Regions from separate parts of the Jeotgalibaca sp. MA1X17-3 genome, predicted to be linked through region 1. Evidence: a T-box and tRNA genes for the amino acid it is inferred to sense, from the RefSeq annotation. Region 1 holds a T-box; the other holds one or more tRNA genes.
The links. A T-box is a leader RNA that pairs with one kind of tRNA and senses whether it is charged. The one in region 1 lies ahead of argS (arginine--tRNA ligase), so its partner is inferred to be a tRNA-Arg.
Positions count from the first base shown of each region.

Region 2: it encodes a tRNA-Arg, which carries the amino acid that the T-box ahead of argS (arginine--tRNA ligase) is inferred to sense. The anticodon was not compared.

Region 1 covers NZ_CP090983.1:2,161,884-2,165,724, reverse strand. The annotation lists gene LZ578_RS10790 (alpha/beta hydrolase) at 1-300, shown strand, start outside; gene uvsE (UV DNA damage repair endonuclease UvsE) at 320-1,576, shown strand; T-box leader at 1,661-1,878, shown strand; gene argS (arginine--tRNA ligase) at 1,963-3,654, shown strand; gene LZ578_RS10775 (CAP domain-containing protein) at 3,731-3,841, opposite strand, start outside.
Region 2 covers NZ_CP090983.1:195,934-199,774, forward strand. The annotation lists gene LZ578_RS00900 (ISL3 family transposase) at 1-603, shown strand, start outside; tRNA gene LZ578_RS00905 (tRNA-Leu) at 718-801, opposite strand; tRNA gene LZ578_RS00910 (tRNA-Cys) at 838-908, opposite strand; tRNA gene LZ578_RS00915 (tRNA-Gln) at 918-989, opposite strand; tRNA gene LZ578_RS00920 (tRNA-His) at 1,020-1,092, opposite strand; tRNA gene LZ578_RS00925 (tRNA-Trp) at 1,107-1,177, opposite strand; tRNA gene LZ578_RS00930 (tRNA-Tyr) at 1,192-1,272, opposite strand; tRNA gene LZ578_RS00935 (tRNA-Phe) at 1,284-1,356, opposite strand; tRNA gene LZ578_RS00940 (tRNA-Asp) at 1,373-1,445, opposite strand; tRNA gene LZ578_RS00945 (tRNA-Val) at 1,448-1,520, opposite strand; tRNA gene LZ578_RS00950 (tRNA-Glu) at 1,596-1,667, opposite strand; tRNA gene LZ578_RS00955 (tRNA-Ile) at 1,687-1,760, opposite strand; tRNA gene LZ578_RS00960 (tRNA-Gly) at 1,770-1,840, opposite strand; tRNA gene LZ578_RS00965 (tRNA-Asp) at 1,842-1,917, opposite strand; tRNA gene LZ578_RS00970 (tRNA-Met) at 1,959-2,031, opposite strand; tRNA gene LZ578_RS00975 (tRNA-Ser) at 2,083-2,172, opposite strand; tRNA gene LZ578_RS00980 (tRNA-Glu) at 2,177-2,248, opposite strand; tRNA gene LZ578_RS00985 (tRNA-Ser) at 2,272-2,359, opposite strand; tRNA gene LZ578_RS00990 (tRNA-Ile) at 2,400-2,473, opposite strand; tRNA gene LZ578_RS00995 (tRNA-Met) at 2,529-2,602, opposite strand; tRNA gene LZ578_RS01000 (tRNA-Pro) at 2,635-2,708, opposite strand; tRNA gene LZ578_RS01005 (tRNA-Arg) at 2,717-2,790, opposite strand; tRNA gene LZ578_RS01010 (tRNA-Leu) at 2,803-2,888, opposite strand; tRNA gene LZ578_RS01015 (tRNA-Gly) at 2,929-3,000, opposite strand; tRNA gene LZ578_RS01020 (tRNA-Thr) at 3,002-3,077, opposite strand; tRNA gene LZ578_RS01025 (tRNA-Leu) at 3,084-3,165, opposite strand; tRNA gene LZ578_RS01030 (tRNA-Lys) at 3,191-3,263, opposite strand; tRNA gene LZ578_RS01035 (tRNA-Val) at 3,273-3,345, opposite strand; rRNA gene rrf (5S ribosomal RNA) at 3,464-3,579, opposite strand; rRNA gene LZ578_RS01045 (23S ribosomal RNA) at 3,679-3,841, opposite strand, start outside.

The DNA.
Region 1 (3,841 bases):
CAAATCGAAGGGTTAATTTTATTAGCTGCCTATTCAGCAAATGACCTTTCTAGTCAAGAGCTTCCTGTGATCATTATTTATGGAAGTCATGATGAAGTTCTAGATGTAGAGAAGTTAAAAGAAAACCAAAAGAACCTTCCTCTAGGAGCTAAGGAATATGTGTTAGAAGGTGGTAATCACGCCTTGTTTGGAAATTATGGATTTCAAGAAGGTGATGGAGAAGCAACGATCTCTGCTTCTGAACAACAAGAAGAAACAGTGGAGCTAATCCATAGCTTTATCCATGAGAATAATAAGTAAGAGAAAGTGGGAGTGAAAAATGAGTATTGGATATGCATGTTTAGCTGTAGGGGTTTCTCATACTAAAATAAGTACGACCATCCAAAAAAATGCAACAGAAGACCGTTTAAAAGAACTGATTGCTTATAACCTTCATTCTTTAGAAAATATGATTGACTTTAATATTGAAAATGATATTTACTTGTATCGAATTAGTTCGGGGTTAATTCCTTTTGGTTCTAGTCCCGTAAACCAATTGGATTGGTCCTCTCTTTTTAAAAAAGATTTTGAAAGAATCGGTCAAAAAATTCGTACACATAAAATGCGTGTGTCCTTTCATCCGGGACAATATACTGTTTTAAATTCACCTACTGCATATGTAGTGAAACGAGCTATTAAAGATTTGGATTATCATGTCAAAGTATTGGAAGCTTTGGGAATGGATTCTTCTCATAAAATTATTCTTCATGTGGGAGGAGTATACGGAGATAAAGAGTTGGCTATTCAAAGATTTATTGATACCTATGAAACCTTGGAACAAAGAATCAAGGACCATCTGATTATTGAAAATGATGATCGCTTATATACCATTGAAGATGTTTTAAAAATTGCTGACCACTGTTCGATTCCAGTCGTTTATGATAACTTACACCATGCAATAAATTCATCTAGCCAAGAAGGAACAGATGCGTATTGGATTCAACAAGTAGCACGTACTTGGAAAGAAAAAGATGGACGACAAAAAATTCATTATTCACAACAAGCTTCCGAAAAAAGAACAGGTGCTCATACTGCAACTATTCATCTTGCACCGTTTTTAGAGTTCTATCAACAAGTTTCGGGTTCAGAAATAGATATTATGTTAGAGGTAAAGGATAAAAACCTTTCAGCCGTGAAATGTATTCTTGCTACCGAAGAGAATAGTAGTATTCGGAAACTAGAACAAGAATGGGCACGTTATAAATATGCCGTGTTAGAAAAGTCACCTGTGCTGTATCAAAAAGTACGAGAATTATTAAAAGACAAAAATCCCAAAATAGCTCTACCTTTTTATCAAATGATTGAAGAAATCTATTATTTGCCAGAAAATATAGGGTATTCTGAGAATGCTGCCTTGCATGTATGGGGGTATTTTAAAGATATCGCTACTGAAAACGAAGGACAAGTATTCCATAAAAAATTAGAAAAATTTCGAGAAGGTACCTTGTCGCTTGCTGCAATGAAACGATATCTATGGAAATTAGCTGAAAAATATCAAGTGAGTTACATTCTTCGTTCTCTTTATTTTTCATTTTAATAAATAATGAATTTTTATGTTCTCATAAAATGTGAAAAGGAATGGACAAGAATAATTTTTATTGCTATATTAGGATAGATATAGAGAAATTCTATGAGGAAGAGAGTATTTTTCTTTGGAGTTCCAAGCGAGTGGGGATGGTGGAAACCCATAACAAAGATGAAAAAGAAGCGCACTTCTAAAGAAAATGATCTGAATATATAAAAAGTAAGATCATTCGGGTCACCTCTCGTTAACAGGTAAAAGGACAATAAGGTTTTTATTGTCGAATGAGAGTGGTACCGCGAATGATCGTCTCTCTTTTGCATGTGCAAAAGGGGGCGTTTTTTTATTTGAAGAGGGAACCAATAAAAGATTAAAGTAGTTAATAAAAAAGGAGAACGAAAATGGATTATAAAAAAATAGTTGCAACAGAGATTCATCGTCATACAGGAGAGCATTTGTCAGTAGAACAAATTACAAACTTATTGGAAAATCCAAAACACTCTGGATATGGAGACGTTGCTTTTCCTGCTTTTTCTTTATCAAAAGTTTTCCGTAAAGCACCTCAAGCAATCGCTTCAGAATTAGCAGAAAAAATTGAAAATGACTATATCGAAAAAGTAGAGCCAGTAGGTCCCTACTTAAATATCTTTTTAAATAAAGAAGCGGTCAGTAGAGATGTCCTTCATGAAATTGCATCACAAAAAGATACTTTTGGTGATTTGGCGATAGGGAACAACCAAAATATTCCGATTGATATGTCTTCACCAAATATTGCTAAACCTATTTCAATGGGTCATTTGCGTTCCACTGTCATCGGAAACGCGCTAGCAAATATTGTTGAAAAAGTAGGTTTCCACCCTGTTAAAATCAATCATTTGGGAGACTGGGGTACTCAATTCGGAAAGCTTATTGTTGGGTATAAAAAATGGGGTAGTGAAGTTGAAGTTCGAAAAAATCCGATTGCAGAGCTTTTAAAACTTTATGTACGATTCCATGAAGAAGCAGAAAGCAATTTGGATTTAGAAGATGAAGCTCGCGCCTGGTTTAAAAAATTAGAGGATGGCGACCAAGAAGCTCAAAATTTATGGGAATGGTTCCGAAATGAATCCTTAAAAGAATTTATGAAAATTTATGAGATGCTAGATATTACCTTTGATTCCTTTAATGGAGAAGCCTTCTATAACGACAAAATGGGTGAAGTAGTAGAACTCTTAGAAGCGAAAAATCTTTTAACATCAGATCAAGGGGCAACCATTGTTGATTTAGAAGAATATGGCTTGAATCCAGCTTTGATTAAGAAAAAAGATGGTGCTACTCTTTATATTACAAGAGACTTGGCCGCAGCTATTTATCGTCAACGTACGTATAACTTTGCACAGTCCTTATATGTTGTTGGGAATGAACAATCTAACCATTTCAAACAATTAAAAGCAGTATTGAAAGAATTAGGGTTAGAGTGGGCAGAAAATATGCACCACATTCCTTTTGGTCTCATTACCCAAGGAGGTAAAAAATTATCCACTCGTAAAGGGAAAATTATTTTGCTAGAAGAAGTGTTGAATGAAGCAACCGAACTAGCTATAGAACAAATTAATGAGAAAAATCCAACCTTAGAAAATAAAGAAGAAGTTGCCAAACAAGTTGGAATCGGAGCGGTTGTGTTCCATGACTTGAAAAATGATCGCCTAAATAATTTTGACTTTGTTTTAAAAGAAGTCGTTCAATTTGAAGGAGAAACGGGTCCTTATGTTCAGTATACGAATGCACGAGCATTAAGCATCTTGCGTAAGGCTTCAAAAGAGTTGGATTTGGATGCAGAACTAAGTTTGAGTGATGATTATGCATGGGATACAATCAAGTTGATTAATAGTTTCCCGGATGTAATTTTACATGCTTATGAAAAATTTGAACCGTCTGTAATTGCAAAATATTCTTTACAATTATCTCAATCTTTCAATAAATATTATGGAAATTCTAGAATTTTACAAGATGATGAAGAGTTAAATGCTCGTCTTGTGCTAGTAAAAGCAACTACCATTATTTTACAAGAAAGTTTACGTTTACTAGGCGTGAAAGCTCCAGAAAAAATGTAAAATTAAAAATGACTGATTCTTATTTAGAGAGTCAGTCATTTTTTTGGTTTACCAGTAGAATTCTAAGTCATAATGGTTAGTAGGGGGTTCCGAATATTTGAGTGATGTATAAAATTTCTCCATCAAAATAAACACCTATTCCAATTTCTCGGTACTCTAGCTTGATTAAGTTTTCATAATGGCCAGG
Region 2 (3,841 bases), 430 kb from region 1:
CCTTACTTAACACTCATTCACGAATTATTTCCACGGGCTAAAATTATTATTGATTCGTTTCATTTGGTCCAACTTATTAGTCGTTCTTTGAATCAAACGAGAGTGACCTGTATGAACCAGTATCGGACTTCAAATCCAGAAGACTTAAAAAAATATCGCAAACTCAAGCGGTACTGGAAACTTGGATTAAAGAGAGAATCCGATTTGAATTCCGTTCACTATTCGTATCACCGATTGTTTAAAGGAATGAAAAGTCAGACAGGGGTCATGGATTACCTTTTAAATTTGGGAGACGAATACAAAACGACGTATCAGTTCTATCAAGATCTTTTATTTGCCTTTGATCAAAAAGATTTCGTTCTTTTCCAAGAGATCTTAAAAGAAGCCCCAGTGGGGCTTTCTTCCTACATGAAAACAAGTCTGCGAACTCTTAAAAAGTATCAATCATACGTAGAAAATACGTTCTTACATCCTTACACAAATGGACCGATTGAAGGAATCAATAATAAAATTAAAGTGATCAAACGAATAGCCTTTGGATTTCGCAGTTTTTCTAAGTTCAAAACTAGAATTTTAATTTCCTGTAATACCGTTCAAAAATAAAAAAATGCTCTCCAACGGTTCGTTGGAAAGCATTCATTATGTGACTCTCATTCTTCATCGGATTTGTAGTTACCAACACGATTTGACGAAGAGCCTTCTTTTACTATATTTGTATACCGACGGCCGGGGTCGAACCGGCACGCCCTCGCGGGCACTGGATTTTGAATCCAGCGCGTCTGCCTGTTCCGCCACGCCGGCAATATTTTATGCAAATTTTCAATCCTTATCAAGGAAAGGCGGTAACCGGATTTGAACCGGTGATGAAGGTTTTGCAGACCTCTGCCTTACCACTTGGCTATACCGCCGAAATCAAACTGGGGTAGCTGGGTTCGAACCAACGAATAACGGAGTCAAAGTCCGTTGCCTTACCACTTGGCTATACCCCAATGATAATTAATAATATAAAAAATAAAAAAGGCGGCTGATGGGTATCGAACCCACGCGTGCCGGAACCACAATCCGGTGCGTTAACCACTTCGCCACAACCGCCATAATTTGAAAAACAGGGGTAGCAGGAATTGAACCCACACTAACGGTTTTGGAGACCGTTGTTCTACCTTTAAACTATACCCCTAAGGACAAAAAGAATGGAGGAGGGCAGATTCGAACTGCCGAACCCGAGGGAGCGGATTTACAGTCCGCCGCGTTTAGCCACTTCGCTACTCCTCCGTTATTAAAAATGGCTCGAGACAGAATCGAACTGCCGACACCTTGAGCTTCAATCAAGTGCTCTACCAACTGAGCTATCGAGCCAAAATATAAAAAAATACGGTCCCGACGGGATTTGAACCCGCGATCTCCTGCGTGACAGGCAGGCATGTTAACCCCTACACCACGGAACCTATGGGGGTTAACGGGCTCGAACCGCTGACATTCTGCTTGTAAGGCAGACGCTCTCCCAACTGAGCTAAACCCCCATGTAAAGTTTACACAAAAACAATTTAACATATACTATATTTCATAAACTTATAAAATTTTGAATATTTTGTTAATGACCCGTACGGGAATCGAACCCGTGATACCGCCGTGAAAGGGCGGTGTCTTAACCGCTTGACCAACGGGCCATAAAAATCGAAAAATAAATGGGCCTAAATGGACTCGAACCATCGACCTCACGCTTATCAGGCGTGCGCTCTAACCAGCTGAGCTATAGGCCCATAAAAAAAAGCGGGTGACGAGAATCGAACTCGCGACGACAGCTTGGAAGGCTGTGGTTTTACCACTAAACTACACCCGCATGGCGGTCCCGACGGGATTTGAACCCGCGATCTCCTGCGTGACAGGCAGGCATGTTAACCCCTACACCACGGAACCGTTAAATATTAACTATAATATTTAAAATAAAAAATGAAAAATTGCGGGGACAGGACTCGAACCTGTGACCTCCGGGTTATGAGCCCGACGAGCTGCCAACTGCTCTACCCCGCGATAATAGTAAGTATATATTTTCTTCATCAGTCTAAGTAGACTAAAAAAGTAAGGAGGATAAGGGATTCGAACCCTTGCGTGTTTTTACACACCTGACGGTTTTCAAGACCGTTCCCTTCAGCCGGACTTGGGTAATCCTCCATGATGACCCGTACGGGAATCGAACCCGTGATACCGCCGTGAAAGGGCGGTGTCTTAACCGCTTGACCAACGGGCCTTGCTATATTTAAAAAAACAAAACGGAGAAGGAGGGATTTGAACCCTCGCGCCGCGTTAGCGACCTACACCCTTAGCAGGGGCGCCTCTTCAGCCTCTTGAGTACTTCCCCATCAAAAATAAATAACCAGTTTACAGGGACTTTCCTGCAATGGACCTTGCAGGACTCGAACCTGCGACCGGACGGTTATGAGCCGTCTGCTCTAACCAACTGAGCTAAAGGTCCCAGCTCGGTAAAATATAGAAACCTTTAAATAAGTGATTCGAGTATATTTAAAAGATAGCGGCGAAGGGGATCGAACCCCCGACCTCCCGGGTATGAACCGGACGCTCTAGCCAGCTGAGCTACACCGCCAAAATTTCAACAACCAAAATTTCATGATTGTATCGGGAAAACAGGATTCGAACCTGCGACCCCTTGGTCCCAAACCAAGTGCTCTACCAAGCTGAGCTATTTCCCGTAAAAAAATGCACCCAGCAGGAGTCGAACCTGCAACCGCTTGATTCGTAGTCAAGTACTCTATCCAATTGAGCTATGGGTGCTTTTAAAAAAAATGCCGAGAATCGGGATCGAACCGATACGGTGATCACTCACCGCAGGATTTTAAGTCCTGTGCGTCTGCCAATTCCGCCACCCCGGCATTATTCTATTTTACATAAAGCAGATAGTCTGCCTATGTAAGCGGAAGACGGGGTTCGAACCCGCGACCCCCACCTTGGCAAGGTGATGTTCTACCACTGAACTACTTCCGCATGGTGCCGGCTAAAGGATTTGAACCCTCGACCCTCTGATTACAAATCAGATGCTCTACCAACTGAGCTAAGCCGGCTAAAAATGCGGGTGAAGGGACTTGAACCCCCACGCCTTGCGGCGCTAGATCCTAAATCTAGTGCGTCTGCCAATTCCGCCACACCCGCGTACCCTTTTTTATTCAAAAAGGAATGAGTTATGCAGGGCTCGAACCTGCGACCCTCTGATTAAAAGTCAGATGCTCTACCAGCTGAGCTAATAACTCATAAAAAAATGGAGGTTAACGGGCTCGAACCGCTGACATTCTGCTTGTAAGGCAGACGCTCTCCCAACTGAGCTAAACCTCCATAATACAAGAGTTCTTAAATATAATACAGCATTTCTTTCATTACTGCAAGCATATTTTTTTACTACGGTACTTTAAACTTACCATAGAGAAACCTAGTATATAGAAAAATATAAAATGCGCGGCAGCGTCCTACTCTCACAAAGGGAAACCCTTCACTACAATCGGCGCTTGGAAGCTTAACTTCTGTGTTCGAGATGGGAACAGGTGTGGCCTTCCAGCCATCGCCACCGCACATTTTTATGGGATTAAGGAAACATTGTTCCCTCAAAACTGAATACACAACATGAAAAACAAAGGTTGACCAGGCACCGCATTACGTCGCTGCCTGTTTTTGGTTAAGTCCTCGACCGATTAGTACGGGTCCGCTCCATGCATCGCTGCACTTCCACTTCCCGCCTATCCACCTGATCGTCTCTCAGGGGTCTTACTCACTTCAAGTGATGGGAAATCTCATCTTGAGGGGGGCTTCACGCTTAGATGCTTTCAGCGTTTAT